DNA from 3 places in the Dietzia sp. SL131 genome. Region 2 is predicted to be linked to each of the others. Evidence: predicted binding sites of a transcription regulator. Region 2 holds the regulator's gene; each other region holds the start of a gene.
What was found. The regulator LexA, encoded in region 2, represses DNA repair genes until DNA is damaged. The targets are predictions, from matches to a motif close to CGAACANNTGTTCG.

Region 1 (10,167 bases), 1.1 Mb from region 2:
GTGCGGATCTGCCCCGCCGGCCAGGTCGCGACGCGGTCGGTGAACACCTCGAGCATGGCGTGGTCGCCGTCGAGGAACTCGTCCACGTGCAGGTCTATGCCGGTGCCCAGCTCTTCGGCGAGGTCCACCAGTCGGTTTGTCTCGGCGACCGGGTCGGTCGAGATGTGTGGGGCCCCGCCGATGAGGTCGGCACCGGCCGCGATCGCGGCGCGGGCCCGGTCCGACGGGTCGACCTCGTTGACCATCACCGAGATCTGCAGGTCCATCACGCCGGCGAGCTCGTCGCGGACGCGGACGAGAGCGCGGACGCCGCGCAGCGGGTCGTGGTCGTCGTGCAGGTCCACGTGGCTGCGCACCGCGGTCGTCCCGTTGGCCACGAGCTTGCGCGCTGCAGCGAGGGCGCGGGCGTGGATCTCGTCCTCGTCGACCGTCGCGGCGTAGGCCCGCCACGCGTCGATCGCCGCCCCCAGGTCGCAGCCCGGCGGCCGCGTGGCGCCCCAGCTCAGGGCCTTGTCGAGGTGGGCGTGCGGCTCCGCGGGCGCGGTGAGCACCATGTAGCCGCGGGCGTCGATCACCGATTCGCCCCCGGTAGGACCACCGCGCGTCGGGGTGGTCCCCGCATCCGTCACGGCCACGACCACCCCGTCGACGATGTCCACGTCGACCACCCGGCCGCCCTGCAGCCGGGCCCCCGCGATCCGGTCCACGTGCCGCGGCGCGACTCGCTCGGCCCCGGCTCCGCGCTGTGCATCGCGCTGTGCCGCTCGTCGTGGTTCCATCGTTCCCCTCCTCTGCCGACTTGTGCGTTCCCCGCCGACCCTCCGACTCGGCCCCTCTCGGCAGCCCGGGCTTTCTGATCGGGTGCGGCACTTGTGCATCCGACCCCGGAGCGGGATAGTGACCCCGGGTATTGATCGGATCAATAATGATGAGTGTGGTGGCCCCGTGTTTCGGCGGCATTACCCCGCTGTTCCGGCGCGGTTCCGGTGTCCGCCGATTCCGCGCCAACGCGACTACCTGCACGAACTACCGACCCCGGCAGACCGCGTCCCACCAGATCCCGCCCCGCCAGACCCCGACCCGCCCCAACCCGCCCCGACCCGCCCCGACCCGACCGCAAGGGAGGCCCCATGACCACCGCACGAGGCGACTCGCTGGACCGTCTCGGCGCGCGCATCCGGCACCACCGCCGCCAACTCGGACTGACGCTCGTCGAGGTGGCCGACCAGGCCGGGATCTCGCAGCCCTTCCTCAGTCAGATCGAGCGCGGTAAGGCGGCGCCCAGCATGTCCACGCTCGAGGGTCTCGCCCACGCCCTCGGCACCACCCAGGCCCAACTCCTCGACGCGGTCACCGCCGGCGGGGCCTCCGACACCGGCGGACCCGGAGACTCCGGCCGGGACCCGGCCCATTCCGACCGGGTCGACGTCCAGCGCTCCACCGAGGGCGCCACCCTGACCCGTGCGGAGGGCACGGTCGGCGGTCACACCCGACTCCTGCCCGGAGGCCCGGGGGGCACGCAGTTCCTCGAGTTCGTGGAGACCAACCACGTCCCGGGCCGGTTCTTCGAACACCCCGGCCAGGAATGGCTCTACATCACCCGGGGCACCGTCCTGCTCGAGGTCGGCGATTCGCTCACCCGACTCGAGGCGGGCGACGTCGCGAGGTACAACGGCACCCTCCCCCACCGGTGGTACGTCCCCGACGGCGGCGAGGCGTGCCTCATCGTCGCCCGACCGGGTTGACCGCGACCGGGTTGACCGCGACCGGGCCGCCCGACCTGCGCCTGACCAGTACGACCACCACGACCACCCACCTCACTGCCCTGGGACATCCCCGCCCCGGCGCCCTCCCTCGCGCGCCGACCTGGGGCGCCCTGCGGGGGCCGAGCAGGGCACCCCAGGTCAGAGCACCCAAGACCGTGCACCGCCCACGGCGCCACACCCTTCACCGAACCAGAAGCCGGACCCGGACCCGGACCCCCCCGAGACCGCCCGCACCACGCATGCCCTCTACCTGCGGTGCCCTGCGGAGGGTGCGCAGGGCACCCCAGGTCAGCGGGCGCCGCGGTGATCAGCGACGACGACGAGGCCGGGCATCTCCCCGTAATGAGATGACACTCGCTCGCGTGTTCGATCCAGTCTCCCTGCCCACGATGTCAGACCTAGAACATACGGTCGAACCATGACGAGCACCTCCAAGTCCGACGCCCATGATTCCGCCTCCCATGCGGCGATCGTCCCCGATGCCCCCGACCCGTTCGTGCCGCCTAAGGGGTTCACCACAGCGACCGGTCCCGCCGTCGACGTGATCGTCCCGGAGGCCTACGCCCGGTGGGATCCACATCAACAGCGCGGATATCTCGCCCAACGCCTGATCAACGCGGCCGAGGGACGCACCGTCGCCTTCGCCTACGATTGCGTCCGGGTCGCGGGGCAGCGCGACCGCCACCGGGACCCGTGGGAGACCGCCGCCTCGATCGTCAGCGCCTCGATGGCGTTGTCCCGGCACGGCGCCTCGCGTCTGGTCACCACCGCGGTCGAGTTGACCGAGCGGCTCCCCCGTACCGCGGCCCTGCTCGCGACCGGATGGATCGGCATCCTCGCCGCCCACACGATCGCCGAGGAGACCGCGATGGTCTCCGATGAGCTCATGCCCGAACTCGACAGGCGGATCAGTGAGGCACTGGCTCCCACCAGGCGCCGCACACACCCGCCGAGACTCGGCCCGCTACGAAAGATGCTCACCAAGACCGTCTCGGCGTGCGACCCGGTCGGGGCCGACGCCAGGGCGAGGGAGGCGCGGCGGGACCAGGACGTCGAGATGGTGCCGCTGGCCGACGACAGGGCCCTCATCACAGCGCACCTCACCGCGGAGACCGCCGTGGAGATCGCCGACCGTATCGAGGCCCTCGCGCGCACCGCCTCCGAGGACGACCCGCGTTCTCTCGGTGAGTTGCGTGCCGCGGGCCTACTGGCGCTGAGTCGCGGGTGGGCCTGCCTGCCCGACGTCGACGGCGAACACCCCGGTGACCCGGACGGACAGGCGGCCGCTCGGCGGGTGACCATCTACGCCTACGACGACGGCAGTCCGGACAACCGTGGCCTCACGCTGGCCGGCTACGGGCCGATCACCGGTCACACCGCCGACCAGCTGGAGCGCAGCGCTCGTCGCCGGATCGACTCACTGGCAGATCTCGCGGACCCCGACTGCTACGCGGCCCGGCGGTACACGCCCTCCGAGGCGTTGGCACGCTTCTGCAAGGGCCGCGACGGCACCTGTGTCTTCCCCGGGTGCCAGACGCCGGCCGAGAAGACCGACCTCGACCACATCATCCCGTTCGACCATGACAACCCGGAGTGCGGCGGGCACACCACGTCCGATGATCTCGGCTCCCTCTGCCGCTTCCACCACCGACTCAAGACCGAGGGAATCTGGGCTTACTACCGGGACATCGACGGAACCTACGTCTGGCTCCACGGCCCCAATCACCCGGAGGCGGATCCGGGAACGCGCATCACGACGGCCCCCGGTGGACCGCTGGCCGCGCTCGCCCCGCCGCGGCATCCGGAGTCCAGCCGACGGCAGCAGGACGCGGCCGAAGCCGGCAGGACCGGCAGCGGCTCACCGGCGTCGAGGAGGCGCCCCCACCTGCGTCACCGCCGCGCGGCGGAGCGCAGCAGACTGCGGGCCCAGGCGCACCATCGTCAACAGGAACCCCGGTCAGGGCGCCCGCCGCGCTCGGCTCCCCCGCAGGATGACCGGCCCCAGCAGGACCAGCCGCGGTCCTCGGCGTTCGATGATGAGCCGCCGTTCTGATGGCGGGGCCGTCAGTAGCGGGGTCTCGTCGGGTACCAGCCGTCGTCGGGGCGGTGCGGGCCGATCGACCGGACCTCGCGAAACTCGAAGCCCGCGAAGTCGTCCGCGAGGCGGTCCCAGTTCTCGCGAGTGATCGCGGTGGTGACCGCCCCCGCGATGCGACCAACACCTCCGTAGATGCCGGACAGCTGGTTTCCGGTGACGCCCATGGACGTGCGCGCGCCGGTCGAGAAGTGGTGCAGCCTGGTCACCCAGGGCGCGGAGCCCGGTCGGCGTTCGGTGAACTCGAAACCCGGTCCGAGGTAGGGGTTGCGTCCTGCCGGGTGGCCGGCGGCGAAGTCGTGCACGTCGGCCCACAGGGCGATGTCGTCGACGAACTCCGCGAGCTCCGGGCGCAGTCGCAGGTCGACCTCGTACCCGGTCGCGGCGATCACCACATCGGCGTGGAACCGGCCGGCGGGGGTGACGATGGCGAGCTCGGTCCCGCCCGCGCCGTCGTCGACCACCGCGACCGAGTCCCAGGCACAGCCTGTGCGCAGTGCGAAGTCGGGATGGGCGAAGCACCGCCACACCGTGTGCTGGGTCGGCGGCTGCGGCAAGCCCCCGCTGAACAGGGTGAAGTCCCACTTCGCGCGATCGTCGAGGTCGTAGAAGCGTTCCTGCATGCCGGGGAACTCCATCCACCGCAGCGGGTTGGAGTCCGGGACGGTGTCCCGCCGCATGAACACCTCCGCTCGCGCGGCGCCGTGGTCGAGCGCGGTGGCGGCGTTGTCGAACCCGGAGGCTCCGCCGCCCAGGACGGCGACCCGCCGGCCGCGCAGGGCCTCGAAGTCGATCGGGTCCTCGGTGTGGAACCAGCGCTCGCGCGGCAGCGCACGGACCATCTCCGGCACCCGCTGTCCGCCGCCGCCGCTGAGGCCGAGGGCGAACACGATCCGCCGGGCGGTCACGGTCTGGGTGGCACCGCCGGCGGCGGCCACCTCCACGACGAACGGGCCATCCGCCGTGGCGGGGCGGTGCACGGCGGTCACCTGCGTCTCGTGGCGGACCTCGATCCCCGCTGCCTCGCGATACCAGCGCAGGTAGTCGTTCCAGTCCAGGCGCGGAACGAGGTCGATCTCCTGCCACGCCTGCTCGCCGTAGACCGCCTCGAACCAGCGGCGCACGTGCAGCGACGGGACGTCGAACTCGATGCCGCGCATGTGTTTGGGGCTGCGCAGGGTGTGCATGCGTGCGTAGCGGTCCCAGCAACCCACCCGGTCGGCGGGCCCGTCATCCACCACCAGGACCCGGTCGATCCGTTGACGTCCGAGGGCGAAGGCGGCGCCGAGTCCGGCCTGACCGCCTCCGATGACGAGCACATCGAGTTGCGCGCATCCGGGTTCGCGCGGGATCCAGTCGCGAGCATGGCTCGTGGTGGCGATGTCCTCGCGGACGCGCGCGGTCAGCGCGGCCAGCCTGGCGTCGGCGTCTGCGAGACGACGGGGGCTGCGGCCCGCGGTGGCCGGGCTGGTGTCGCCCGGAGTGGGCAGCGTGGGCGCGTCGGGCATCACGGAGGTCATGGACGTCTCCTGCGGCATCGGGACCCGGGTCCTGTGCCCGGGCGGACACCGCGCCGCTGCCTGACTGATGACTCGGCCGCCGGGGCGTCGGTCGCCCGGCGGCCGGGTCGGCTGGGCCGACCGCACCGCCGCGGTGTCGCCTCCGAGTCTGACATCAGCGCTTTTCCGCCGTGTTACGCCGACGTGAGGGCGATGTGGCGCGCCGGCCGATCCGCGTCGCCGGCGGCGACGTCCCGCGTGAAGCTCGCCAGCGCCGCGCACAGTGGGCCTGGTGCGGACAGCTGCGGGACGTGGCCCGTGTGGAGCGTGACCACCCGGGCACCAGGGGTGAGCTGCTGCATGCGTCGCTGCGCGATGATCGGCACGGTGCGATCCCCGGTGGCTTCGACGTACAACCGCGGCAGGGCGCCGAAGCGCGCAGGGGTCCAGGCGGCGGAGATCAGCCGGGCGCTCTCCCGCTGCGGACGCAACCGTCGCGCGGCAGCGATCGCCTCCCCCTCCAGGGCATCGTGGAAGAACACCGCCGCCGCGGCCTCGGGCGGGACCGAGGTCTCGCGACCATCGGCGCTCGACTCGAGCCACCGGGAGATCCCCACATCCGTGGGCAGGCCGATCCCGGCGCAGAGCTGCGCGAAGTCCACCCCCGAAGGCAGCATCATCCCGGCGACGAAGGCGACCCCGGCGACCCGGTCCGGAATCAGTTCGGCGACCCGGGTCACCACGACCCCGCCGCCGGAGTGCCCCACGAGAACGGCGGGTCGTTCGAGAAGCCGCACGAGTGCCGAGACATGGTCGGCCAGGGTGTCGAGGTCGACCACCTCGTCGTCGTCGCCGCCAACGCCCGGTAGGTCGACCACATGGGGGCGGAGGCCGGCCGCACGGAGCGGACCGGTGACGGTGTCCCACACCCAGCCGCCGGCCCACGCGCCGTGGACCAACACCACGTCCGTCACGGTGTCGACCTCCATTACCGGGCCGACGCCGCCAGGACCCGGGCCGCCTCGCGAACCGCCGCGGTATTGGCCTTGCCGTGCCGGGACCCGGCGAGCTTGGCTGCGATGTGTTCGCGGACGGTGACGGGCTCGTAGGCGTCGCCGTCGGTGCCCACGAACTCGGGCAGGGTGGCCACCACGGCGTCGACGTTGCCGTCGTGAAAGAACGCGGCAGAGCGGCGGCGGACGATGCGGCCGTCGACGATCGGTGGCGCCACGCGGTGCAGGGTCGACATCCACCGGTCGTTGGTCAGCCGCGCGGTGAGGTCGCCGAGGTTGACCAGCAGGCCGTCCTCCACGGGCTGGACGTCGTGCCAGCCTCCGTCGGTGCCGAGGACCTGGAGACCGGCAACCCGGTCGGCCCACAGGACCGTGACCAGACCGAAGTCGGTGTGCTCGCCCATTCCCTTGAGTTCGCCGTCGAGCGAGACGGGCCCCTCGTCGAGGGCGTAGTTGACCATGCGGAGAACGTCGATCGAGTGGTCGGTGAGCTGCTCGAAATACCCCGCGGGCTGGCCGAGGGCGTCGGCGAAGACGCGGGTGAGCGTGCGCGCGACACGGGAGGCCTCGGCGAAGTAGGCATCGACCCGCTCGCGGAAACCGGGCCGCCGGCCACCGGGGAGATCGGGCCACACGTTGATCCCGTAGTCGTCCTCCGACAGGTCCAGGCCGACGAACGAGCGTGCCTCGACCCCGACGTTGAACGCCTCGAAGAAGTCGTTCATCCGTCCGGCGGACTCCACCCCGAGGCTCAGACTGAGCGACTCGCTCCTGGGCGGGCTGTACCCGCGGTTCGCACCGTCCACGCGGTAGGCCTTCTTGGCCTCGAGGGGCAGGGCGAAGAAGTCATCGATCGCGCCCGCCAGACCGTCGATCACCGCGGGGGCCACACCGTGGCCGACGATCTGCATGAACCCGACGGTCGAGCAGGCCTCGTCGATCTCGCGGGCGACCCGCGCGCGGTCGTCGGAGGACCCGCCGACGACGTAGGGAGACAGGTCCACCGTGGGGACGTGGAAACCGGGGTGATCAGTGGTCATGAGCTTCTCCTGTGGCGGAGTGGCCGGCCGAGGTGACGGGGGCCGGAGTGCCGGGCCACGGCGCCCACCACGCGGGGTGGGGGCCGGTGCACGACCATGTCTACCGAGGGCGGGTTCCGTCGCCGTCACCCGCGTGTGACCACCGCATTAACGGTCAGCTCCGCGGGAGCCGGGCGGCCATCGCCTCGAGCGCGTCCGCCGTGAGCCGCCCGTGCACCCGGAGTCGCGCGATGCCGCCGTCGGGGAAGACGTCGATGCGGACGAACCGGACGGGGTCGGGGTCTGTGCCGGGAGTGCCGGGGCCGGCGGGGGCCCCGACGAGGAACCGGTGGCGGCAATCGGGCTGCAGCGGGGTGCGGGGCACCAACTCGACCCAGGTCTCGGGGCGGTCGAGGTCCTCGGCCCTGCGGATGCCGTGCAGGGACGCCGATCCGGGGGCGTTGCCGACGTAATAGGAGGTGTCGATCTCCACGTGATCGACCGTGCCCGGGCCGGCCAGGGCGATGGTGACGTGGTCGTTGCCGTCGTCGCGGCGGCGGGCGTTCTCCCAACCCTCGCCCATGTGGCGGGAGCGGCCGGGGGCGATGATGTTGGCCGGTGACGAGTAGAACAGGTCGGAGCAGTCGACGATCCGCCCGCCGTTCTCCGCCGCCGCCAGGTCGACTGTGCCCGCCAGGAACCGGGGGTCCGGCGCGGGTTCGCCGTGCACCCGCAGCCTGGCGATGCCCCCGTCGGGGATCATCCGCAGCCGCACGTGGGTCACGGGCGTCTCGTCGGCCACCGCGTAGGCGTTGCGGGTGTCGCCCTGCGCGGGGGACGGCGGGACCAGCGGCCGCCACGATGCCGCGGCGAGCTGCTCGGCGTCCGGGTAGCCCTCGACCCACGCACCGTCGAGGGCGACCTGCGGCGGGTAGTTGCCGCGGAAGAAGGCGGTGTCCACCACGACGCCGCGGACCACGCCCGGCACCCCGAGCCGGATGATCGCCGCGTCCTCGCCCGGCGTTCGACGGCGGCGGCTCTCCCAACCGTCGTAGACCTTGCCCTTGTGCCCGAACAGGGTCGGGTCGAAGACCGGCTCGCCGGGCAGGAGCAGATTCTCCTTCTCGGCGAAGAACTCGTCGTCGGCGTGGACGACCGCGCCCGCGAGGGTGCGGGAGGCCAGATCCGGCAGTGTGAGGAAGTCAGGCGTGGTGGACGGGGTCGCGGTCATGCGGGGGTCTCCATTCTGGACGAGGCCAGGGAAGGGATGGGGCGGAGCACCGGGTGGCCCGCAGCCGGGCGGTCCAGGTCCACGCGGTGGCCGGCGAGGTAGACCTCGCGCACGACGCCGGCCAGGGCCCGTTCGGCGTAGGCGGTCACGGGGTTCTTGTGCTCCAGCCGCTCGGGCAGGACCACGAAGGCGTCGTCGGGGGCCAGGACCACCAGGTCCGCGCGGGCGCCGGGACGGATAGCCCCCCGGTCGGGAAGGCCGACGAACGCGGCGGGCCCGGAGGCCATCCACCGCACCACGTCGGGCAGCCCCATCCCCCGGCGCCGGGCCTCGGACCACATTATCGGCAGGCCCAGTTGGACGGAGGCGATCCCGCCCCACGCCTCACCGAAGTCGCCGGTGTCGAACCGCTTGAGCTCGGGCACGCACGGGGAGTGGTCGGAGACCACCAGATCGATGGTCCCGTCGCGCAGCCCCTCCCACAGTCCCTCGCGGTTGCCGGCCTCCCGGATCGGCGGGCAACACTTGTAGTGGGTGGCACCGGGTTGGATCTCCTCGGCGAAGAGCGACAGGTAGTGCGGGCACGTCTCCACGGTGATCGGCAACCCCTCGGCCTTGGCGGCGCGGATCAGCGGCAGTGCGTCGGCGGCGGACAGGTGCAGGATGTGCGCGCGGCACCCGGTGCGCCGGACGCCGTCGATCACCTGCGCCACCGCGCGGACCTCCGCCGTCACGGGCCGCGAGTCGAGGAACCCGGCGTATGCCGGCCCGGACGGCGCGGGCTGCGCGTCGATGGTCCCGGCGTCCTCGGCGTGGACGATCAACAGGCCGTCGAACGACGCGATCTCCGCCATGGCCGCGAGCATCTGCGCCGGGTCCAGCGGCGGGAACTCGTCGATCCCGGAGTGCAGCAGGAAGCACTTGAACCCGAACACGCCGCGGTCCCACAGTTCACGCAGCCGGCCGAGGTTCTCCGGCACCGCGCCGCCCCAGAAGCCGGTGTCGACGTGCAGTTTGCCCACCGTGCTGCCGAGTTTGGCGTCGAGCGCGGCGGGGCCGGTGGTGACGGGGCTGGAGTTGAGGGGCATGTCGATCAGGGTCGTCACGCCGCCGCGGGCCGCGGCGCGGGTGGCGCTGGCGAAGCCCTCCCAGTCGGTGCGTCCGGGTTCGTTGACGTGCACGTGGGTGTCGACCAGGCCGGGCAGCAGGACCACGTCGCGGGCCAGGGTCACCGTGTGGGCGCCGGTGGGTGCCCGGTCGAGTGCGCCCGGGGCCACGTCGACGGTGGTGATGGTGCCGTCGGCGACGACGACGAGGGCCTCCCGCTCGGCACCTTCGACGATCGCCCGGTGGGCCCGGATCACCAGGTCGGGGTGGGTCATCTGCTCTCCTCATGGTCGGTTCCCGGGCGTGTCAGCGCGGCCAGGTCGGCGCGATCGACGCCGGCGCGGGTGGTGATCTCGTCCGCGGTGACGGCCCCGCAGTCCAGTGCGCGGACGCAGAAGTCGGCCAGGGCGCGGGCGGTGGCGGGTTCGTCGAGGTAT
Region 2 (10,167 bases):
CCGCGGAGGAGCGGGACAAGGCAGACCTGCTGCACCGCCGCTTCGCGGACAAGACCTCCGACTTCCTCGGATATCTCAATCTGTGGAGGTACATCACCGAGCAGCGCCGTGAGCTGTCCGGCAGCGCCTTCCGCAAGATGTGCAAGGCCGAGTATCTGCACTGGCTACGCATCCGAGAGTGGCAGGACCTCAACTCCCAGCTGCGGAGCATGTGCCGTGAACGAGGGTGGCATCCCGCGTCCGGACACGCCGCGGAGGACGACCTCCACAAGGCGGTCCTGACCGGTCTGCTCACCAATGTCGGTATGCGAGACGAGGAGACCCGCGAGTTCCGGGGCACCCGGGGCATCCGGTTCCAGGTGTTCCCCGGGTCGGACCTGTCCAGGAAGCCTCCCCGCTGGGTGATGGCATCCGAACTCGTCGAGACGTCCCGGTTGTGGGCGCGTGACGTCGCCCGGATCGATCCGGGGTGGATCGAACAACTCGGGGGTCACCTCACCCGCACCCAGTACTCCGAACCGCACTGGTCGGACGCCCAGGGTGCGGCGATGGCGTATGAGAAGGTGCTGCTGCTGGGATTGACCGTGGTGGAGGCGCGGCGGATCCTGCTCTCCAGGGTCGACGCCCCGCTCGCCCGCGAGATGCTCGTCCGCCACGGGATCGTGGAAGGACGCCTGGTCACCCGGGTCCCGGTCATCCGCGAGAACGCCGAGGCCGTGGAGCAGGCCCGTGAACTGGAGACGCGGAGCCGCCGTCGGGATCTGGTGATCGACGACGAGGCATTGGTGGCCTTCTATCTCGATCGCCTGCCCGAGGACATCACCTCCGGCCGGCATCTGGAGTCCTGGTGGAAGAAGCGTGGTCATCGCGACCAGGAGGCCCTCCGTCTCACCCCCGAGGACATACGCACCTCCGAGGCGGTGCCCGATGCCGCCGATTTCCCGCCCCTCTGGCGTCAGGGAGAGCGGAGTTTCGAACTGCGGTACGCGTTCGATCCGGGCGTCACCACCGACGGGATCACGGTGCGCATCCCGCTGCCGCAGCTGTCCTCGGTCACCACCGCCGGGTTCGAATGGCTGGTGCCGGGGCTGCGGGAGGAGCTCTACACGGAGATGCTCCGCACGCTCCCCAAGTATCTGCGCCGACTGTGTTCACCTCCCGCCGAATTCGCGTCCCTGTTGGCGGGAGACGTCTCGCCCCGGTCCGCCCCCTTGTCCGTGGCTCTCGCGCGAGCGCTGTCTGCCCGGATCGGTACCACGGTCGACCCGCGTGACTTCGATCAGAACCAGCTACCGGGCCACCTCCGGATGCGCTTCGAGGTGGTCGACGGCGACGAGGTCGTGGCGTCCGGAACGGATCTCGCGCAGTTGAGGACCCGGTTGGTGGACAGGGTACGGGCGACCCTCAACGCCCGTCTGGTACCCGACAAGGGGCCCTGCCGGGAGTGGACATCCGACACCATCGGCGACCTCCCGCAGTCGGTCACCGGCTCGGTGGACGGTGTCGAGGTGACCGTCTACCCCGCCCTGCGCGTCGGTGGGGACGGAATTCACCTCGTGGCGTGCGCCACGGAGGACGAGCGTCGATCCACCCAGGCGTCGGCGGTGCTCACGCTGGTCTCGGGCGGCCTGGTCTCGACGGCATCGATTCTGCGCGGTCGCCCGGTCCAGCAGCGGCTCGCGCTCACCCAGTACCCGCATGGCGGGATGGAATCCCTGGTCTCGGATGCGTCGCTCGCCGCGAGTGGGCGGATCATCGCCCGGCGAAAGGGCGCACCGGTTCTCACGGTCGCGGAGTTCCACGAACTCCAGGCCACTGCGCGGGCGGAGGTCCCCGGTGCGGTGGCGTCCGCGATCTCGTCGGCGGTTCCCGCGCTGATGGCCGCCCAGTCCGTGTCGGGCCGTCTGGCGGCGGCGCCGGCAGACGTCGCCGACGAGGTCCGTCCCTCGCTGGACTTCCTCGTCGGGCGCGGATTCCTCGCCCGCCATCCCTCGGATGTGCTTCCACATCTGGAGCGACATGTGCGGGCGGTCGGCCTCCGGTTGGACCTCGCGGAGAAGTCACCCGCCCGGCACGGCAAACTCACGGCGAAGCTGAACCGCTCCGAGTCGATCGTCGAGGAGGCGTGCGCCGCGCTGCGACGGCGGCCGGGTGGCGCACGGGCGTGCCGCGACCTGCGGTGGATGCTCGCCGAGTACCGGGTGGGGCTGTTCGCGCAGTCACTGGGTACCGCACGGCCGGTATCGGCAGAGCGGATCGACAAGGCGGTCGCGTCTGCGCTCGCCCCGCGGTCATCCCGATGACGCCGAGCGGTCAGCGGCTCGCGCGGCGCTCCCGGAGGGCGATGATCTCGCCTTCGAAGTCGTCGGCCGAGCTGAACTGCTTGTACACGGACGCGAACCGCAGGTAGGCGACCTCGTCCAGATCCTGCAGAGGGCCCAGGATGGCGAGCCCGATCTCGTGGGCGGGAACCTCGGACGCACCGCCGGATCGCACAGCGTCCTCGACCTGCTGGGCGAGGCGACGCAGAGCGTCCTCGTCAACCGATCGTCCCTGGCACGCGCGGCGGACACCCCGGACGACCTTGTCCCGACTGAACGCCTCGGTCACCCCGTTCCGCTTGAGAACCGTCAGCAGGGGCGTCTCCAGCGTCGTGAACCGGTGTCCACACCGGGGGCACTCCCGTCGACGCCGGATCGCCTGACCCTCGTCGACGGATCGTGAGTCGATTACCCGAGAGTCCTCGTGGTGGCATGTCGGGCAGTACATTCCCGTGGGGCCCTTCGTCGACCGGAGTTCACGCGTCCCGGATCGTGCCTGACGGAACGCGGGGGCGGTATACAACCGCCCACGGTCCATTCTAGGAGGCCCGCTGCCCGGTCACGCGTAGGCGGGTCCACCGAGGAAGGCCACTGCGAGAAGCATGATCACGCCGAATGCGATCCCGCACGCCAGTAGCACCCAGGCCGGCACGTCGTCGACGACCCCGGTGGACGCCGGGGCCTCGACATGGCACGCCCGCACGCGGTCCGTGGAGACCGGGCGCACGAGCACACGGCGACCCGGGGCGACCGACGTGACGGCGGCCGGACGGGCGGTCACCCGCGGCCGGACGAGATTCTCCGCACGCGAGGACGTGACGGCGGGCCGGCTGCCCTCCGGTCGGGCCAGGGGGCGTCGCGGCGCACGGGTGGACCGCGCCGACACGTCACCGGGCCGGTCGAGGTGCGCGACCCGTCCACGATGGTCGTCGGGGCAGACCTCGGTCCACCGCGCGGCCGGACGTGGGTGGGACTGAAGCTCGACAACGGTCATGGTGGCTCCCTACTCGATACGGTGTGCGATCGTGATTCGCACACCTGTATGTGTTTCTCAGTACATCTGTTCGAATCCGAACTCCCCTAGAGTTGTATCACGCGACTCCGACACAGTCACGATCCACGGAGGAATTTCTTCGAACACGTGTGTGGCGCGCCGCAGCCCGTGGCACTAGGGTGTAGACAGATCACAGCGTCGAACATCCATTCGCCGAAGGGACCACACGAGATGCCGAAGCCCGATTTCGAGTCACTGACGGACCGACAGAAGAGCGTTCTGCTCCACATCCACGACACCGTCAAGGAGCGTGGCTATCCGCCGAGCATCCGCGAGATCGGGGACGCGGTCGGCTTGCAGTCCACGTCGTCGGTGGCGCATCAACTCCGCACGCTGGAGAAGAAGGGCTTCCTGACGCGGGATCCGCACAAGCCGCGGGCGGTCGACGTCCACGGTGTCCCGGGGCAGAAGTCACGGGGCCGTCGGTCACCTGCTCCGGAGCCCCAGCGTCCGGGCGGCGCGGTCGAACCCGTCTACGTCCCCGTGCTCGGCCGGATCGCGGCGGGCGGGCCCATCCTCGCGGAGCAAGCCGTCGAGGAGATCTTCCCCCTGCCGTCGGACCTCGTCGGATCAGGCGATCTGTTCATGCTCAAGGTCGTCGGCGAGTCGATGATCGACGCCGCCATCTGCGACGGCGACTACGTGGTGGTCAGGCGGCAGAACGTCGCGGACAACGGGGAGATCGTCGCCGCCATGATCGACGGGGAGGCGACGGTCAAGACCTTCCGGAACGACTCGAGCGGAGTCTGGTTGCTGCCCCACAATCCGTCGTTCAGCCCGATTCCGGGCGAGCACGCGACGATCCTCGGCAAGGTCGTGACAGTGTTCCGGAAACTCTGAGTCCCGGTTCGAACGACGCGCCGCCCGTCCCCGAAGGGGTCAGGCGGCGCCGTCATGTGGACCGCGGGCGGCGAACTCGTCCAGTTCGCCGGCCACGGACGCGGGCAGGCGGACCACCAGCCGGGTTCCGTCCTGGGTGTGTTCCTCCTCGACCACCGCGCCCTCGGCGTGGACCCGCGACACCACGTCCCCGCGGGAGTACGGGACGGACAGGGTCACCTCGGTGTCCCCCGAGGCGACGATCTGCGTGATTCGCTCGAGGAGTTCGTCGACACCCTGCCCGGTGACCGCCGAGACGAACACGGCGTCGGGCAGCGCGTGGTGCAACTCGGTGAGGACCACGGGATCCGCGGCGTCGATCTTGTTGATCACCAGGAGTTCCCGAGGCCGCTCCGCGTTCTGCTCCTCGACCACCTCGTTGATCACCTTGCGCACCGCCTCGATCTGGCGGAGCGGGAAGGCATCCGAACCATCCACGACGTGGAGGAGCAACTCGGAGTCGACGACCTCTTCCAGTGTGGACCTGAACGCCTCGACCAACTGGGTCGGCAGGTGTCGGACGAATCCCACGGTGTCCGTGAAGACGACTGCTCTGCCGTCAGGCAACTCGGCCTTGCGCGTCGTCGGGTCGAGTGTGGCGAACAGGGCGTTCTGAACCAGGACGCCGGCTCCGGTGATCCTGTTAAGCAGGCTCGACTTCCCGGCGTTCGTGTAGCCGGCGATGGCGATGGACGGCACCGGAGTGGAACGCCGTCGGTGCCGTTTGGTGTCCCGGGCCTGCTTCATCCCCTTGATGTCCCGGCGCAGACGGGCCATCCGCTCGCGGATCCGACGCCGATCGGTCTCGATCTTGGTCTCACCCGGGCCACGGAGACCGACGCCGCCGTTGCTCCCGGCACGACCGCCCGCCTGGCGCGACAGCGACTCGCCCCACCCACGCAGACGGGGGAGCATGTACTCCATCTGGGCGAGGGTCACCTGGGCCTTGCCCTCACGGCTGGTGGCGTGCTGCGCGAAGATGTCGAGGATCAGCGCGGTACGGTCGATGACCTTCACGTTGACCGCCTTCTCCAGCGCGAGCAACTGTCCAGGGGTGAGTTCGCCGTCGCAGATGACGGTGTCCGCGCCGGTCGCGGCGATCACGTCCTTGAGGACGCTGACCTTGCCCGACCCGATGTAGGTGGCGGCATCGGGCTTGTCACGCCGCTGGATGAGCGCGTCGCACACCTCCGATCCCGCGGTCTCGGCGAGCTGGGCGAGCTCGGCCATCGCGGCGTCCGCCTGCGCGGCGGACCCTTCGGTCCAGACACCGACGAGCACGACCCGTTCGAGTCGGAGCTGGCGGTACTCGGCGTCGTTGACGTCCTGGAGTTCGGTGGAGAGCCCCGCCACCCGGCGCATCGAGGATCTCTCCTCGAGCTGAAAATCACCGATGGACGGATCGAGGTCGCGTGTCGGCCGGTCAGCGGCCGTGTGATCAGTAGTCATTCGGGTTCATCTTCTCACACCGGGCCCCCGGTGTCCCGTGCGAGACGGTGTGCTACCGACCACGGTGGTAATGACCGCGGGCGACGAGTGTGGACGGCCCAGTGAGCGAGGACCCGGCCTCGGTGAGTGAGACCTCCACCTCGCCGCCGGGGACCACCACGACGACGTCGCCCGTCGCCTCCCCCGAGTCGGCCAGCGCGGCGACCGCGGTCGCGACGATTCCGGTTCCGCAGGACATGGTCTCCCCTGATCCCCGCTCGTGGACCCGCATCGAGACCCGACCGTCCACCATCGGGGTGGCGATCTCGACGTTGACGCCGTCGGGGAAGAAGTCCCGGTCATACACCGGGGCCTCCTGCACCGGCAGCCCGGCGAGGCCCGCGGCGTCCAGATCGGGGACCACACAGGCGAGGTGCGGATTGCCCATGTCGACGGCGAGTCCCGCGAAGGTCCGGCCACCGACCTCCGCCGAGGACAGACCCAGCAGACGCGGCTCCCCCATGTCCACCCGCACCACCGCGTCAACACCCGAGTGTGAGAGGACCTCGGCGGGGCGGGCCCCTGACCGCGTGCCCACCGGGATCGAGCCGGCCTCCGCTCTCCCGGTCGCGACGAGGGCGTGGACGAAGACCCGGACCCCGTTGCCGCACATCTCCGCGATGGAACCATCGGCGTTGCGGTAGTCCATGAACCAGTCCGCACCGTCCACGCCGGGCGGCAGGGTCGCGAGCACGCCGCGGTCGACGAGGGCTCCGGCGGTCGCGATCCGCAGGACTCCGTCGGCGCCGATTCCGCCACGCCGATCGCACAGTGCTCGTACGAGGTACACGTCGAGGTCCAGGTCGGCCTGATCGTCCGGGAGGATCACGAAGTCGTTGAGGGTGCCGTGGCCCTTGAGGAAGGCGATACCGTCGGGCTGCGAGGCCTGGCGCGTCGAAGTCATGGCGAAATCGTACTCGCCGGCGGGGACCGTTCCGCACTGTGGAAATGTCGGATGATGCCGGACGGTACGCCCACTAGAGTCGACTTGGAGAACGGTCCCCTACCTCCAGGAGAGCATCGATGTCCGAACGCATCACTGTCGGCGGAATCCAGGTCGACGAGGTCCTGTACGACTTCGTCAACTCCCAGGCGATCCCGGGCACCGGGGTCGATCCCGACGCGTTCTGGGCGGGCGCCTCCGAGATCTTCACCGAGCTGGCCCCCCGCAATCGCGAACTGCTCGACACCCGCGACCGGTTGCAGTCCCAGATCGACGCCTGGCATCACGAGAACCCGGCGCCGATCGACCCGGGCGTCTACAAGGCGTTCCTGCAGGAGATCGGGTACCTGGTTCCCGAGCCCGAGTCCGTCTCCGTCACGACCGAGAACGTCGACGCGGAGATCGCCACGGTCGCCGGCCCGCAGCTCGTCGTGCCGGTCATGAACGCCCGGTTCGCGATCAACGCGGGTAACGCCCGCTGGGGTTCGCTCTACGACGCCCTCTACGGCACCGATGCGATCCCGGAGTCCGACGGCGCCGAGCAGGGCTCGGGGTACAACAAGGTCCGCGGCGACAAGGTCATCGACTGGGCCCGTGAGTTCCTCGACGACGCCGCACCGCTGGCGTCGGGCAGCCACGTGGGCTCCACGGCCTACGCCGTGGTCGACGGAGGCCTGCAGGTGACCGTGTCCGACGGGTCGAGCACCCGATTGGCGGCCCCGGAGAAGTTCGTGGGCTACCTCGGCGAGCCCTCGAGCCCGTCCTCGGTCCTGCTGTGCAACAACGGTCTGCACATCGAGATCCAGATCGACCCGGACTCCCCCATCGGCTCGACCGACGGCGCCGGCGTCAAGGACGTCGTCCTGGAGTCCGCCGTCTCCACCATCATGGATTTCGAGGACTCGGTCGCCGCCGTCGACGCCGAGGACAAGACCCAGGGCTACAGCAACTGGCTGGGGCTCATGAAGGGAGACCTGTCCGAGGAGATCACCAAGGGCGACAAGACCTTCACCCGTGTCCTCAACGACGACCGGGTCTTCACCGCGCCCGACGGTTCGGGTGAAGTCCGTCTCCACGGCCGCTCGATGCTGTTCGTGCGTAACGTCGGCCACCTGATGACCAACCCGGCCGTGCTCGACGCCGACGGCAACGAGATGCCCGAGGGCATCCTCGACGCACTGGTCACCTCGCTCGCCGGCATGCACGGGATCGCCGAGGGCAACGAGCGCCGGAACAGCCGACACGGGTCGATCTACATCGTGAAGCCCAAGCAGCACGGGCCGGAGGAGGTCGCGTTCACCACCGAGCTGTTCGGTCGTGTCGAGAAGCTCCTCGGGCTGCCCGAGAACACCCTCAAGGTGGGCATCATGGACGAGGAGCGTCGCACCTCGGTCAACCTCGCCGCCTGCATCGCCGAGGCCACCGAACGAGTCGTGTTCATCAACACCGGCTTCCTCGACCGGACCGGCGACGAGATCCACACCTCCATGGAGGCCGGGCCGATGATCCGCAAGGGCGAGATGAAGGGCGCCCGGTGGATGAACGCCTACGAGGACTTCAACGTCGACACGGGTCTGGCGTGCGGCCTGCGTGGCCGCGCCCAGATCGGCAAGGGCATGTGGGCCAAGACCGACCTCATGGCCGAGATGCTCGCCGAGAAGATCGGCCAGCCCGAGGCCGGCGCCAACACCGCGTGGGTGCCCTCCCCGACCGGCGCCACGCTGCACGCCACCCACTACCACCGGGTCAACGTCATGACCCGGCAGGAAGAGCTGCTCGCCGGGGGTGCCCGCGCGAGTGTCGACGACATCCTCACCGTCCCCCTGGCCCCGTCCACGGACTGGACGGACGAGGAGAAGAAGGAAGAGGTCGACAACTCCTGCCAGACCATCCTCGGCTACGTCGTGCGGTGGGTCGAGCAGGGCATCGGCGTCTCCAAGGTGCCGGACATCCACGACGTCAACCTCATGGAGGACCGCGCCACCCTGCGGATCTCCTCGCAGATGCTGGCCAACTGGATCCGCCACGACATCATCACCGCCGACGACGTCGAGGACTCGCTGCGCCGGATGGCCGAGATCGTCGACAAGCAGAACGCCGGCGACGACGCCTACCGGAACATGGCACCGGACTTCGAGAAGTCCATCGCCTGGCAGGCGGCCCGGGAACTGATCCTCGAGGGCACCAAGCAGCCGTCGGGCTACACCGAGCCGATCCTGCATCGCCGTCGTCGCGAATTCAAGGCCGCCAACGCGGGCTAGACCGGCGCCGGCCCACCCGCCGACCCGCAGAATCCGCCACCTCCGCCCGACCTCCGATCCCACGCCGGTGGGGCCGGATCCGGGCGGTGGGTGGCGGATTCGCCGCTCTAACGGCCGCGGGCGTCCTGCGCCCGGCCCGATGGCGTCCGGCGGGCGGGCGTGCTCGCCGGACGCGAGATCAGGGGACGAGCCCGGCCACGGCCGCACGAAGGATCGCGACGGCGGCGTCGCGGCGATCGCGCGTGAACCTGGCCTCGGGCCCGGATGCCGACACCGCGAAGGCGGCGTCCCCGGTACCCACCGCGATGGCGACGCAGCGGACGCCCTCCTCCTGCTCGGACTCATCGGTGGCGAACCCCGCCTGTCGCACCACACGCAGCTCCTCGATCAACCTGTCGGGCTCGACGATGGTCGAGTCGGTGAAGCGGCGCATGCCCGCCCTGGCGAGCATCCTGCGGACCTCGTCGTCGTCGTCGCCCGCGACCAGGGCCTTGCCCACCGCGGTGCAGTGCACGTCCACCCGTCGTCCCACCTCGGTGAACATCCGCATCGAGTGTGGGGACGGCACCTGGGCGAGGTAGACCACCCCGTCGCCCTCCCGGACGGCGAGGTTGGCGGTCTCCCCGGTGCCCTCGACCACGGCGGTGAGCACCGGCACGGCCCAGGACGCGGTGGCGCGTCCGGCGACGTCGCCGATCCGCTGGAGACGCGGTCCCAGCAGATAGTCGCGGCCCGCGTCGCGCCGGAGGTGACCGCTCTCCGCGAGCGTGCCGCACAACCGGTGGACGGTGGCGGCGGCCAGACCCGTGTCGGCGACGAGGTCCCCGAGGCTCGCCCGACCCCCGCGGATGCTCAGCGCGTCGAGTAGGTCGAAGGCCCGGTCGACGGACTGGACCCGCGGCCGCCCGGGTCCGGGGCTGCTCACCGCCGGCCCTCCCCGAGGATCCCCAGCGCAGCCTCGAGCGGGCGGGGTGCGTCGGCGTCGCGTCCGTGGGTGTCGGTGTCGATCCACCGGATCCGGTGATCCCGGCCGAACCACGACCGCTGGCGACGGACGTAGCGGCGGGTCCCGATCACCGTCCGTTCCTCGGCGCGGGCCGCCCCGGCGTCGTCGATCCGCTGCTGCCCGTCCATCTCGTCGAGCACCTGGGCGTACCCGATCGCGCGCCGTGCGGTGACGCCCCGGAGCAGTCCGACTCCCACGAGCCGGCGGACCTCCGG
Region 3 (10,167 bases), 1.5 Mb from region 2:
ATGAGTTCGTCGAGGCGTTCGTGGAGTAGGGCGCGGATGCCTTTTTCGATGTCGCTGTGGTGGGGTTTGTTGCGGGCCCACCAGCGGCTGGCGCTCTCGGGGGTGGCGCTGGCGGGGGTGGCTTTCTCGGGCGTGGTGTCGGTGGCCGCGCCGGTGGTGGAGCCGGCGGCGTCCGTGCCCGTGCCGGGCGCGGGTGGGGTGGGGTCAAAGGTGCGAGCGCTTTCGGCCTTGCGGCGTTCGGTGTTGCGGCGTTCGGTGCGGTGGCGGGAGGCGCGGCGCGACCAGAACGTCGGCTCCGCGTCGGCCTGCTCGTCACCGGTGGGCCCGGGGCTGCGACGTTGCTGCCGGGTCCACGCCTCGGTCTCGGCGCGCGCCTGTTCACGCCGGTACTCGGCCAGTGGGCCGGAGGGCCGGGTGAGCATGGTCGAACCGTCCGGGGTGCGCACCAGCAGGGTGCCGTCGGGCTGTAGGTCGTAGATCCAGTCGGAGAAGGTCTTGAACCGGTGATGCCGCCGGCACATCGCCGCGAGGTTGGCCTCGATGGTGTGTCCGCCCCGCTGGGGGTCGGCGTGATCGAACGGCACCACATGGTCCAGATCGCAGGCCTCGGCCGGGATCGCGCAGCCGGGGTGGCGACAGGTGCCGTCCCGCAGCCGGATCCGGCGGGCCAACTGGGCACCGGGCCGGTACTTCAGGGCGGCGCGGGCGTCATCGGCGGCCCCGATGCGCGGATCGATGGGTTCGAAGGTGGCTCCGTCGCTGGTGGCGAGCATGTCCAGCAGGGCCTGCAGGGCGGCCTGGCCGGAGCGGGTGAACTCCACCCGGGCACCGCCGGCGTCGCGGGCGGTGTTGCCGGTGGCGATGACGGTGACCTTCGGCCGCAACGCCACCCCGGCACCCGGCGCGCCGGGCCGGCCGGGGCGGCCGGGGCGGGTGGGGGTGCCGGCTAGGCCGGGATCGCCGCACACCAGGGACATCAGGGCGTCGGCGCGCCGCTCGGCGATCGAGTAATCCTCGACCTCGCCAGCGCCATCACTGTCGGCCGCGCCGCCGCCGCCGGCGTTGGCGGCGGCTTGGGCGTCGGCGTACTTGTGGTCTTTCACCCGTTGGTCGAGGGCCTCGGCCAGGACGGCTGCTTCCTCGGTGGCCAGGATCGCCGACACACTCGACATGCCGTCGACGCCCTTGTGGAACCGCACCCCGCGGGTGCGGGCCGCTTCCTGACGGCGCAGGCGGATGCCGTTCGCGTCGTAGCGGGCGATGATCGCATCGACGTTGCCGCGGATGGCTTTCTCACCAAGGCGCACCCCGCCCTCGATCGCGGCGAGGTACTCCTCGACGACCTGCCGCTGCACCGCCTCGAGCACATCGACGTGGACGGTGGCCATCTGCGAGGCCAGGATATTCGCAGCCTGCAGATCCAGCCGCCCCTGCGCCATCGCGGACAGGATCGCCGGATACCGCAGGTGCAGATCGAGGGCGAAGGTGATCATCCGTTCGGCCCGGCCCGTCGAGATCGCCATCGCCGACACCACGTACCCGGCCGCGACATCGATCGGATCGAGCACCGCATGACCGGGCCGACACTCACCGCCGCCCGCCCCGGACTCCTCCCGGCGCTGGCATTCGACAAACAACTCGTAACAGGCCACGAACCGGCGCGCCGCCGCACGATTCTCGCCCATCCACCCCTCACGCGCCGCCGCCCGCAACCCCGACAGCGACACGGGCGCCGCGGAACCGGCGCCGCCACCGGACGGGGACGGACCACCGGCCGCGGCGTCTTCGTTCCCGCCCATGTGCCCCACCCCCTGCCCGTGCGTACGGTCTCGAATCTGTGTTCTATGATACGCACGCACATTCGAACAGGCAAGGGTCACACATCATCAAATAGCCCCAGCCGAGAACACGCGGGACCGTCGTGCTCACCCCAGCGACGCGGCCACCGCCGCCTTCGCCCACTGCCCCACCCCGATAAGGGTCGCCGACGCCGCGCCGCACCAGTCGCCGTAGCCGAGCAGGAACAGTCCCGGGACGCCCGGCACCTCGACGCCACTCGTGAGGACCCGTCCGTCGCGACGCGGCAGCAACCCCCGCAAGTGACCCAACGCCGGCCGGAAGCCGGTACACCAGATCACCGCGTCGACCGGCTCGCGTCGACCGTCCGACCACTCCACACCGGCCGCGGTGAACCGCTCGAACATCGGCGTCGCCTCCAGGAGGCCGGCGTCACGGGCTGCGCGGACCGGCGGCACCACGACGATGTCGCCCAGCTCGGCGATGCCGCCGCCGGACTCCCCCACGCCCCGGATGGCCGCGTTGGCGACGCGGAAGAGTTCGCGGCCGTCGACATCGTCGGGCAGGTAGCGGGGCGGGCCGGTTGTACACCAGGTCAGCGACCCGCCGGAGTCGGCGAGTGGTCGCGCGAGGTCCGCGGCGATCTGGGCGCCCGAGTTCGCGCCACCGACCACAACGACGCGCCTGCCCTCGAAGTCCGACGGGCCCCGGTAGGCGGCGCTGTGCAGCTGCCGGCCACGGAAGTCGGCGGCTCCCGGATAGGTGGGGACGAAGGGGCGTCGATAGGTACCGGTCGCACTGATGACCGCCCGTGCGCGCCACGAGCGACCGTCAGCGGCCCGGATGAGGAACACCTTGTCGTCGTGGTCCTGGTCGTCGTCGTGGTTGTCGTCGTGGCCGTCGTCGCCGTTGGTGGCGTTGGTGGCGTAGCCGCCCTCTCGCCCTGCCCCCGGCCGCTCCACGGCGACCACCGTCACCCCGCGCCGCACGGGGAGGTCATAGTACTCCTCGTACCCGCGCAGGTAGTCCACGACGTGGGCCGCGCCGGGATTGGCGCCGTCGTCGGTGCGGGGCATGCGGCGGCCCGGCAGGGACGAGAAGTCGGCGGGCGAGAACAACCGCAGGGACGGCCAGGTGTGCGGCCACGCGCCGCCGGGCTCGTCCGAGGCGTCGAGGATCTCGAAGTCCGCGCCGGCGCGGCGGAGGTAGAAACCGGCCGCGAGGCCCGCCTGGCCCCCGCCGATCACCACAACATCGCGCACGACCGCGTCCGACACCTCGCCACCCCCTTCGGAACGGTCCTGAACTGTTCCTATCGACGGTTATCGGTCACAGCGCCCGACCGATGACCTCCTTCATGATCTCGTTCGTGCCCCCGTAGATCCGCATGACGCGGGCGCCGGCGAACTTCTGGGCGATGGGGTACTCCATCATGTAGCCGTAGCCGCCGAACAGCTGGAGGCAGCGGTCGACCACGTCGTCGAGCATGTCGGTCGCCTGGAGCTTGGCCATCGACGCGGTGACGGCGTCGAGCTCCCCTGCGATCTCCCGGGAGATGCAGTGGTCGACGAACGTGCGGGTGGCCATGACCTGGGTCTTGCAGTGCGCCAGCTCGAAGCGGGTGTTCTGGAAGTCCAGGATCGGCTTGCCGAACGCCTGCCGCTCGCGGACGTACTCGAGCGTCTCCACGACGGCGGCCTCGGCCATGGCCAGCGCGTCCACGGCGATCGCCAGGCGCTCGCGCGGGAGCTGGTTCATGAGCTGGTAGAAGCCCTGCCCCTCCTCGCCGCCGAGGAGGTTGGCGGCGGGCACGCGCATGTCGTTGAAGAACAGCTCGGCGGTGTCGGCGCCGTGGCGGCCCATCTTCTCCAGCACGCGCCCGCGCTCGAAGCCCGGCGTCGTGGCCTCCACGGCGAACAGGGCCATGCCCTTGTGGCCGGCGTCGAGGTCGGTCTTGGCCACCACCACCACGAAGTCGGCGGAGCCACCGTTGGAGATGAAGGTCTTGGAGCCGTTGATGACGTAGTGGTCGCCGTCCCGCTTGGCGGTGGTGCGCACGCCCTGCAGGTCTGACCCGGCGCCGGGCTCGGTCATGGCGATGGCGGAGATCCACTCACCCGAGCAGATCTTCGGCAGCCACTCGCGCTTCTGCTCCTCCGTGGCGTAGTTCGCCACGTAGTGGGGGGTGATGGTGGAGCCGACGCCCATGCCGAACGCGGTGTCGCCGGAGTAGACGAGCTCTTCGGTGACGAGGTACTCCATGCCCGGGTCGCCGCCCTGGCCGCCGAACTCCTCGGGCACGTCGAGGCAGATGAGGCCGGCCTCGCCGGTGCGCAGCCAGGTCTCGCGGTCCACGTGCTTCTGCGTGGACCACTTCTCCTGGTTGGGCGTCATCTCCTTGGCGAAGAACGCGCGGGCGTGCTCTCGGAGCAGCCGGTGGTCGTCGGTCTCCCAGGTGGGGCGGTAGTCGGGGAAGAGTGCGGACACTGGGGGCCTCCATGAGGGGACGACGACGACGATGAGGTTCGCGGCAAGTTTACGTGTGCCCGTTCCGGCGACGGCGGGCACGCGAGCACCGAGGAGGGCCATACTCGGGTCATGAACGATTCCCCGGACCGGCCAGAGAACGCAGCCCAGCCCGAGAAGGCCACCACCCCGGCATCCTCGGGCCATTCCGTGCCCGAGGCGTTCCCCACCGACTGGACCCGGGGGCTGGTCCTGGTCGCGCACCCCGACGACCCCGAGTACGGGATGTCCGCCGCGGTGGCGCGGTGGACGGCCGAGGGCCGCAGCATCGTCTACGTCCTGGCCTCCAGCGGCGAGGCCGGCATCGAGGGGATGGCACCGGCGATCGCGGGACCGATCCGCGAGGAGGAGCAGCGGCGGTCCTCGGCGATCGTCGGGGTGGACGAGGTGGAGTTCCTCGGTTTCCCGGACAGCCGGATCGTCAACAACGCCGAACTGCGCGACGCGGTGGCCGACGCGATCCGCCGCCATCGCCCGGACGTGGTCATCTCCCTGTACTCCGGTGAGGAGTTCGGGCCGGGGATGCCCAACCAGAGCGATCACATGGAGTTCGGAGCGGCCGTGGGGGCCGCGTACGACGACCTGGTCGCCGCGGTCGGGGTGGACGCCGCGGAGGGGCGTCCGCAGATGTGGTTCGAGTCCTCGCCCGAGGTGACGCACTACGTCGACGTGAAGGGCTTCGTCGAGCCGGCCGTCGACGCGCTGGCCGAGCACTCCGAGTACCTGTCGGTGCTCGACCCTCAGACGCCGGTGCGGGACCAGGCGCGCGCGCAGGTCGAGGCCGTGTGCGCGTCGCGTGAGGGACTCGCCGGCGGCAACCCGGTGGTGGGCTTTCGGCGCATGCGGCCCTGAGCCGGGGGCGGACTCGGGGTCAGATCGATCCCTCCGCCGGCCGCAGGCGCTCGACGATCTCGTCCGCCCACTCCGCGTGCGGCGACGCCATGGTGCCGTCGCCCGGACGACTGACGTAGGTCAGCCAGAAGCGCTGCGCGCCCTCGCCGACGACCGCCGAGTACACCAGCGCGCCCTCCGGGCCGATGATGTCCTGTGGGACCGTGGGGAGCACCCGGAACGACACCGACCAGCCGTCGCCGACGCGCGTGGAGAGCGGTTCGATCCGCTCCTCGACCGGCCGCCCCGGGACGGGGAGCAGGAACTGACCCATCCCGTTGGCCAGTGCGAGCGCCGCGAGCTGGTTGTCCGGGTTCTCCGGGTCGAACAGGTCCTCGGTGAGGCGAGCGGCCAGCACGACCCCGTCCGAGCGGCTCGGATCGTCGGCAGCCGCGACCGGGCTCATGACGGTACTGCCGAAGACCAGCTCCCCCGACTCCGCGCGCCACCCCTCGGGGACCCGGATGACCAGGCCGGTCTCGGGATCGACATGGTCGGAACCGGCCGCCACCTGGATCTTCGGGGACAGGGTGCGCACCCCCGGGGCGTACGTCGCCGACGAGACGACCACCGTCACGACCGCGGCGACCACCGCCAGGACGGCGACGAGCGCCACCACGAGGATGGTCCGGCTCCGGCCGGCGGACGGGTTCTGCCCAGACGTCATTCGCCCAGCGTAGGCGGCCGGGTTTCCCGCAGCGTGATGTTGACCCTCCCCGGCTCCGCGCCCAGCACCTCGCGGCACCACGCGGGGGCGCTGCCGTCGAAGACCTTCGGGACGCCGTGGAAGGCCATCCGCGACGGCCCGCCGAACACCACGAGGTCGCCCGACTCCAGGCGCACGTCGGTGTACGGGCGCCCGCGGTGCTCCGGGGTCCCGAAGCGGAACGTGCACGCATCACCCAGGCTCAGCGAGACGACCGGTGCCATGCACGCCTCGTCGCGGTCCTGGTGCAGGCCCATCGTGGATCCACGGCCGTAGAGGTTCACCAGGGCGGTATCCGGGGTGTAGTCAGCAGTACGGTCGGCCCCGGGCGTGTGTGCCGACCCCGTGACCGCCGGCTCCACCGCCGCTGCCGCCGCGAGCCCGTTCCGCGCCGCCCGCACCAGCCAGTCCGGGACCGGCGGTACCACCTCGTCGTCGTCGTACCGGTACGGCACCCAGTGGCGCCCCAGGCTGAACGTGCGCACCGACATCCGGCCCCCGCCCGGCAGCACTATCGAGCGAGGCACGCGCACCGCGGCCCAGTCCACGCACGCCCGGAGGAGGAACTCCTGCTGCTCCCGACTCAGCCAGTCGGGTACGTGCACGGCGCCGGGGCCCAGGATGGTGGGCGCGCGGTCGACGCCGAACAGGGGATCGGTCACCCCAGGTCCGTGCCCCAGCACCGCCCACGCCTGCTCCGCCAGCTCCGGGGTCGCGGCCGCCACGACCGTGCCGCCCTCGAGCGGCTGGCGGCCGTCCGGGCCGGTGATCACGCCGCCCGCGGCCTCGATGATCGGGATCAGCGCCACGATGTCGTACGAGTTCAGGTCGGCCTCCACGACCAGATCGACACGCCCCGCGGCGAGCATGCAGTAGGCGTAGCAGTCCCCGCCGAAGCGCTGCAGGCGGACCCGGCGGCCGAGCTCGTCGTAGCGGCTGCGCACCTCGCCGTCGTCACCGAACATCGACGGGTGGGTGGTGTACATGATCGCCTCGGACAGCTCCGTGCACCCCGACGCGCGCAGGTCGATCGCGCCCGGACCGTCGGAGCGGCGCCGCACGGTGGCGCGGCCGTGCACGGCCGCGAAGGTCTCGCCCAGGACCGGCTGGTCCATCCACCCGGCCACGGCGCGGCCGTCCTCCACCACACCGACGAGCGTGCCCCACCCTGCCATGCCCGTCATGAACGCCTTGGTGCCGTCGATCGGGTCCAGGTACCAGGTCCGGGCGGCGCCGGCCGGCCCGGTCTCGCCGTTCTCCTCCCCCACGATCCGGTCGCCCGGGTAGACGTTCGAGATCCCCGCCCGCAGCAGCGCCTCGATCGCACGGTCGGCCTCGGTCACCGGGTCGAAGCGGCCATCCGTGGCACCGCTCCCGCCCCGGCCGTCGCCTGTCCCGCCGCCGTCGGCCCCGCCCTCGCCTGTCCCACCGCCGTCGGTCATGCCGTTCTTGTCCGCGGCGGCCAAAGACTCGAGGTCACCGTGGAAGTGCCGGCGGGCGATGCGGCCACTGGCGGCGAGGAGCTCGTCGAGGCGCTCGGTGAGGTCGTGATCCAGGGGGCGTGCGGGCCGTGACGTCATGCCCCCATGGTGCACCACGCCCCGCCACCGTCCCGACGGATCGGCGCATGTGCGCCCTCTACGCCCGCCGATCCGGCTACCGTGGGCGCACCCGAACACGGAACGCACCACCCACGGATGGAGCCGAGATGCGATGACCGCCCTGATGGACTTCATCTCCACCCGCCGGCTCCAGCTCGCGACGGACTCCTGGCAGCACGTCAGCGCCACCGTGCAGGCGGTGCTCATCGCGACGCTGCTCTCGGTCGCGCTCGGGGTGGCCGTGTACCGGAGTCGGTCGGGGTCCGCGATCGCCACCGGCCTGGCCGCCACCGCCCTGACCGTCCCGTCGTTCGCGCTGCTCGGACTGCTCATCCCGGTCCTCGGCCTGGGCGTGCTGCCCACCATGACCGCACTGGTGATCTACGCGGTGCTCCCGATCCTGCGCAACACCATCGTCGGCCTGGACGCCGTGCCCGCGGCGACCGTCGACGCCGCCCGCGGGGTGGGGATGAGCCGGATCGGGGTGCTGGGCCGGGTCGAGATCCCGCTGGCGTGGCCGTCCATCCTCGCCGGGATCCGCATCTCCACCCAGATGTCGATGGGCATCCTCGCCATCGCCGCGTACGCCAAGGGCCCGGGGCTGGGGAACCTCATCTTCGCGGCCCTGTCCCGGGTCGGCACGCCCACCGCGCTGCCGATGGCGCTCACCGCGACCGTGCTCATCGTCGTCCTCGCGCTCGTCCTCGACGCGCTCCTCGTCCTGCTCGGACGTCTCACCATCAGGGGGAACCAGTGAGCACCTCAGAACCCGTATCCGGCGTGCCGATCGTGCTGGACGACGTCACCAAGGTCTACCCCGGGCAGGAGCGCCCGGCGGTGGACCACGTCTCGCTCGAACTGCCGGCCGGGCGGACCACCGTCTTCGTGGGCCCGTCCGGCTGCGGCAAGACCACCACCATGCGGATGATCAACCGCCTCATCGAGCCCACCTCCGGCACGATCACCATCGACGGCGAGGACAACCTGACCCTCGACGCCGACACCCTGCGCCGCAGCATCGGCTACGCCATCCAGGCCTCCGGGCTGTTCCCGCACATGACGGTCGCGCAGAACGTCGGCACCGTCCCGCGGCTGCTCAAGTGGAAGAAGTCGCGCATCCGTGAGCGGGTGGACCAGATGCTGGAGCTGGTCGGACTGGACCCGTCGGACTACCGCGACCGCTACCCCGCGCAGCTCTCCGGCGGTCAGCAGCAGCGCGTCGGCGTGGCCCGGGCGCTGGCCGCGGACCCGCCGGTGCTGCTCATGGACGAGCCGTTCGGCGCGGTCGACCCCATCACGCGCGCGTCGCTGCAGGACGAGCTCGTGCGGCTGCAGGACGAGCTGCGCAAGACCATCGTCTTCGTCACCCACGACTTCTCGGAGGCGGTCAAGCTCGGGGACCGGATCGCGGTGCTCGGCCCCGGCTCGTCGGTGCTGCAGTTCGACACCCCGGAGGCGATCCTCACCAACCCCGCCGACGAGACGGTGAGCGGGTTCATCGGCGACGACGCCGCGCTGAAGACCCTGACCCTCCGGCGCGTGGGGGACGTGGAACTGCAAGGGGCGACGACGGCGAGGGCCTCCGAGAGCCCGACCGACTTCGCGGCCCGGTTGCGCGGAACCAGCGACGAGTGGGCCGTGGTGCTCGACGACGCCGGCCGCCCCCTGCGCTGGGTGCGCGGGGACCGGGTGTCGCGGATGTCGGACCTGGGCTCGGGCGGGTTGCCGATCACCGGCACCGTGACGGTCGACTCCTCGCTGCAGGAGGCACTGGACGGGCTGCTGTCGACGGCGAGCGCCACCACGGTGGTCGTGGACCGCGACGGGGCCTACCGCGGCACGATCGGGATCGACGACCTGGTCGCCGAGTTGCGGCGTATCCACCACCGGCACAACGACGAGGGCCTCGCCGAACAGGACGTGGCGCCGTGAGCGCCCCCGCCACGGCGACGCGTGGGGGCTCCGCCGGTCGTGGGGGCGCCGCTGGTCGCGGAGGTTCTGCCAGTCGGGTCGCCGCCCTCCAGGACTCCGCGCGGCTGATCGTGCAGCCGCTTCTCATCGTGGCCGCGGCCGTCGGCGTGCTGTGGTGGGCGTTCTCCGGCGAACTGGAAGAGACGCAGAAGGCCTCGCTCAACGCCGCCTCCATCACCCAGCGCACGCTCGAGCACGTGCAGATCACGGTGACGGTCGTGGCGATCGTCGTGGCGGTCGGCGTTCCGCTGGGGATCCTGCTCACCCGCCGACGGACACGGTTCCTCGCACCGGTGGCAGTGGGGTTCGCCAACATCGGCCAGGCGGCGCCCGCGATCGGCCTGATCGTGCTCCTGTTCCTGGCCACCAACCGGACCGGGTTCTGGATCGGTGTGCTGCCGGTCGCGTTCTACTCCCTGTTGCCGGTACTGCGGAACACCATCGTGGGGATCCGCAACGTCGACCCCGCACTCATCGACGCGGCGCGCGGACAGGGGATGTCGAGCGGACGGGTCCTGCGCACGGTCGAGTTGCCCCTCGCGGTGCCGTTCATCCTCGCCGGCCTGCGCACCACCCTCGTGCTGGCGGTCGGCACGGCGACGCTGAGCTTCCTCGTCGACGCCGGCGGCCTGGGGATCTTCATCGACACCGGATACCGGCTGCAGGACTACACCA

Region 1: OVA21_RS12735 (HNH endonuclease signature motif containing protein) is a predicted target of LexA. The motif match lies at 2,167-2,180, and genes of this name have one in related genera.
Region 3: OVA21_RS14525 (HNH endonuclease signature motif containing protein) is a predicted target of LexA. The motif match lies at 1,831-1,844, and genes of this name have one in related genera.

The regions. Positions count from the first base shown of each region.
Region 1 covers NZ_JAPPRI010000003.1:2,508,057-2,518,223, forward strand. Annotated here, with positions in the region: gene OVA21_RS12725 (amidohydrolase family protein) at 1-779, opposite strand, end outside; gene OVA21_RS12730 (helix-turn-helix domain-containing protein) at 1,131-1,745, shown strand; gene OVA21_RS12735 (HNH endonuclease signature motif containing protein) at 2,185-3,819, shown strand; gene OVA21_RS12740 (SidA/IucD/PvdA family monooxygenase) at 3,831-5,381, opposite strand; gene OVA21_RS12745 (alpha/beta fold hydrolase) at 5,555-6,349, opposite strand; gene OVA21_RS12750 (isopenicillin N synthase family dioxygenase) at 6,349-7,413, opposite strand; gene alc (allantoicase) at 7,568-8,623, opposite strand; gene allB (allantoinase AllB) at 8,620-10,005, opposite strand; gene OVA21_RS12765 (DUF6986 family protein) at 10,002-10,167, opposite strand, start outside.
Region 2 covers NZ_JAPPRI010000003.1:1,451,456-1,461,622, forward strand. Annotated here, with positions in the region: gene hrpA (ATP-dependent RNA helicase HrpA) at 1-2,303, shown strand, start outside; gene nrdR (transcriptional regulator NrdR) at 2,314-2,769, opposite strand; gene OVA21_RS07590 (hypothetical protein) at 2,881-3,315, opposite strand; gene lexA (transcriptional repressor LexA) at 3,505-4,215, shown strand; gene hflX (GTPase HflX) at 4,255-5,703, opposite strand; gene dapF (diaminopimelate epimerase) at 5,756-6,646, opposite strand; gene OVA21_RS07610 (malate synthase G) at 6,766-8,946, shown strand; gene OVA21_RS07615 (IclR family transcriptional regulator) at 9,125-9,871, opposite strand; gene miaA (tRNA (adenosine(37)-N6)-dimethylallyltransferase MiaA) at 9,868-10,167, opposite strand, start outside.
Region 3 covers NZ_JAPPRI010000003.1:2,912,519-2,922,685, forward strand. Annotated here, with positions in the region: gene OVA21_RS14525 (HNH endonuclease signature motif containing protein) at 1-1,799, opposite strand, end outside; gene OVA21_RS14530 (NAD(P)-binding domain-containing protein) at 1,926-3,074, opposite strand; gene OVA21_RS14535 (acyl-CoA dehydrogenase family protein) at 3,127-4,284, opposite strand; gene OVA21_RS14540 (PIG-L deacetylase family protein) at 4,396-5,175, shown strand; gene OVA21_RS14545 (APA family fibronectin-binding glycoprotein) at 5,195-5,881, opposite strand; gene OVA21_RS14550 (alpha-ketoglutarate-dependent dioxygenase AlkB family protein) at 5,878-6,582, opposite strand; partial or broken gene OVA21_RS14555 (inositol monophosphatase family protein) at 6,625-7,728, opposite strand; gene OVA21_RS14560 (ABC transporter permease) at 7,634-8,278, shown strand; gene OVA21_RS14565 (ABC transporter ATP-binding protein) at 8,275-9,453, shown strand; gene OVA21_RS14570 (ABC transporter permease) at 9,558-10,167, shown strand, end outside.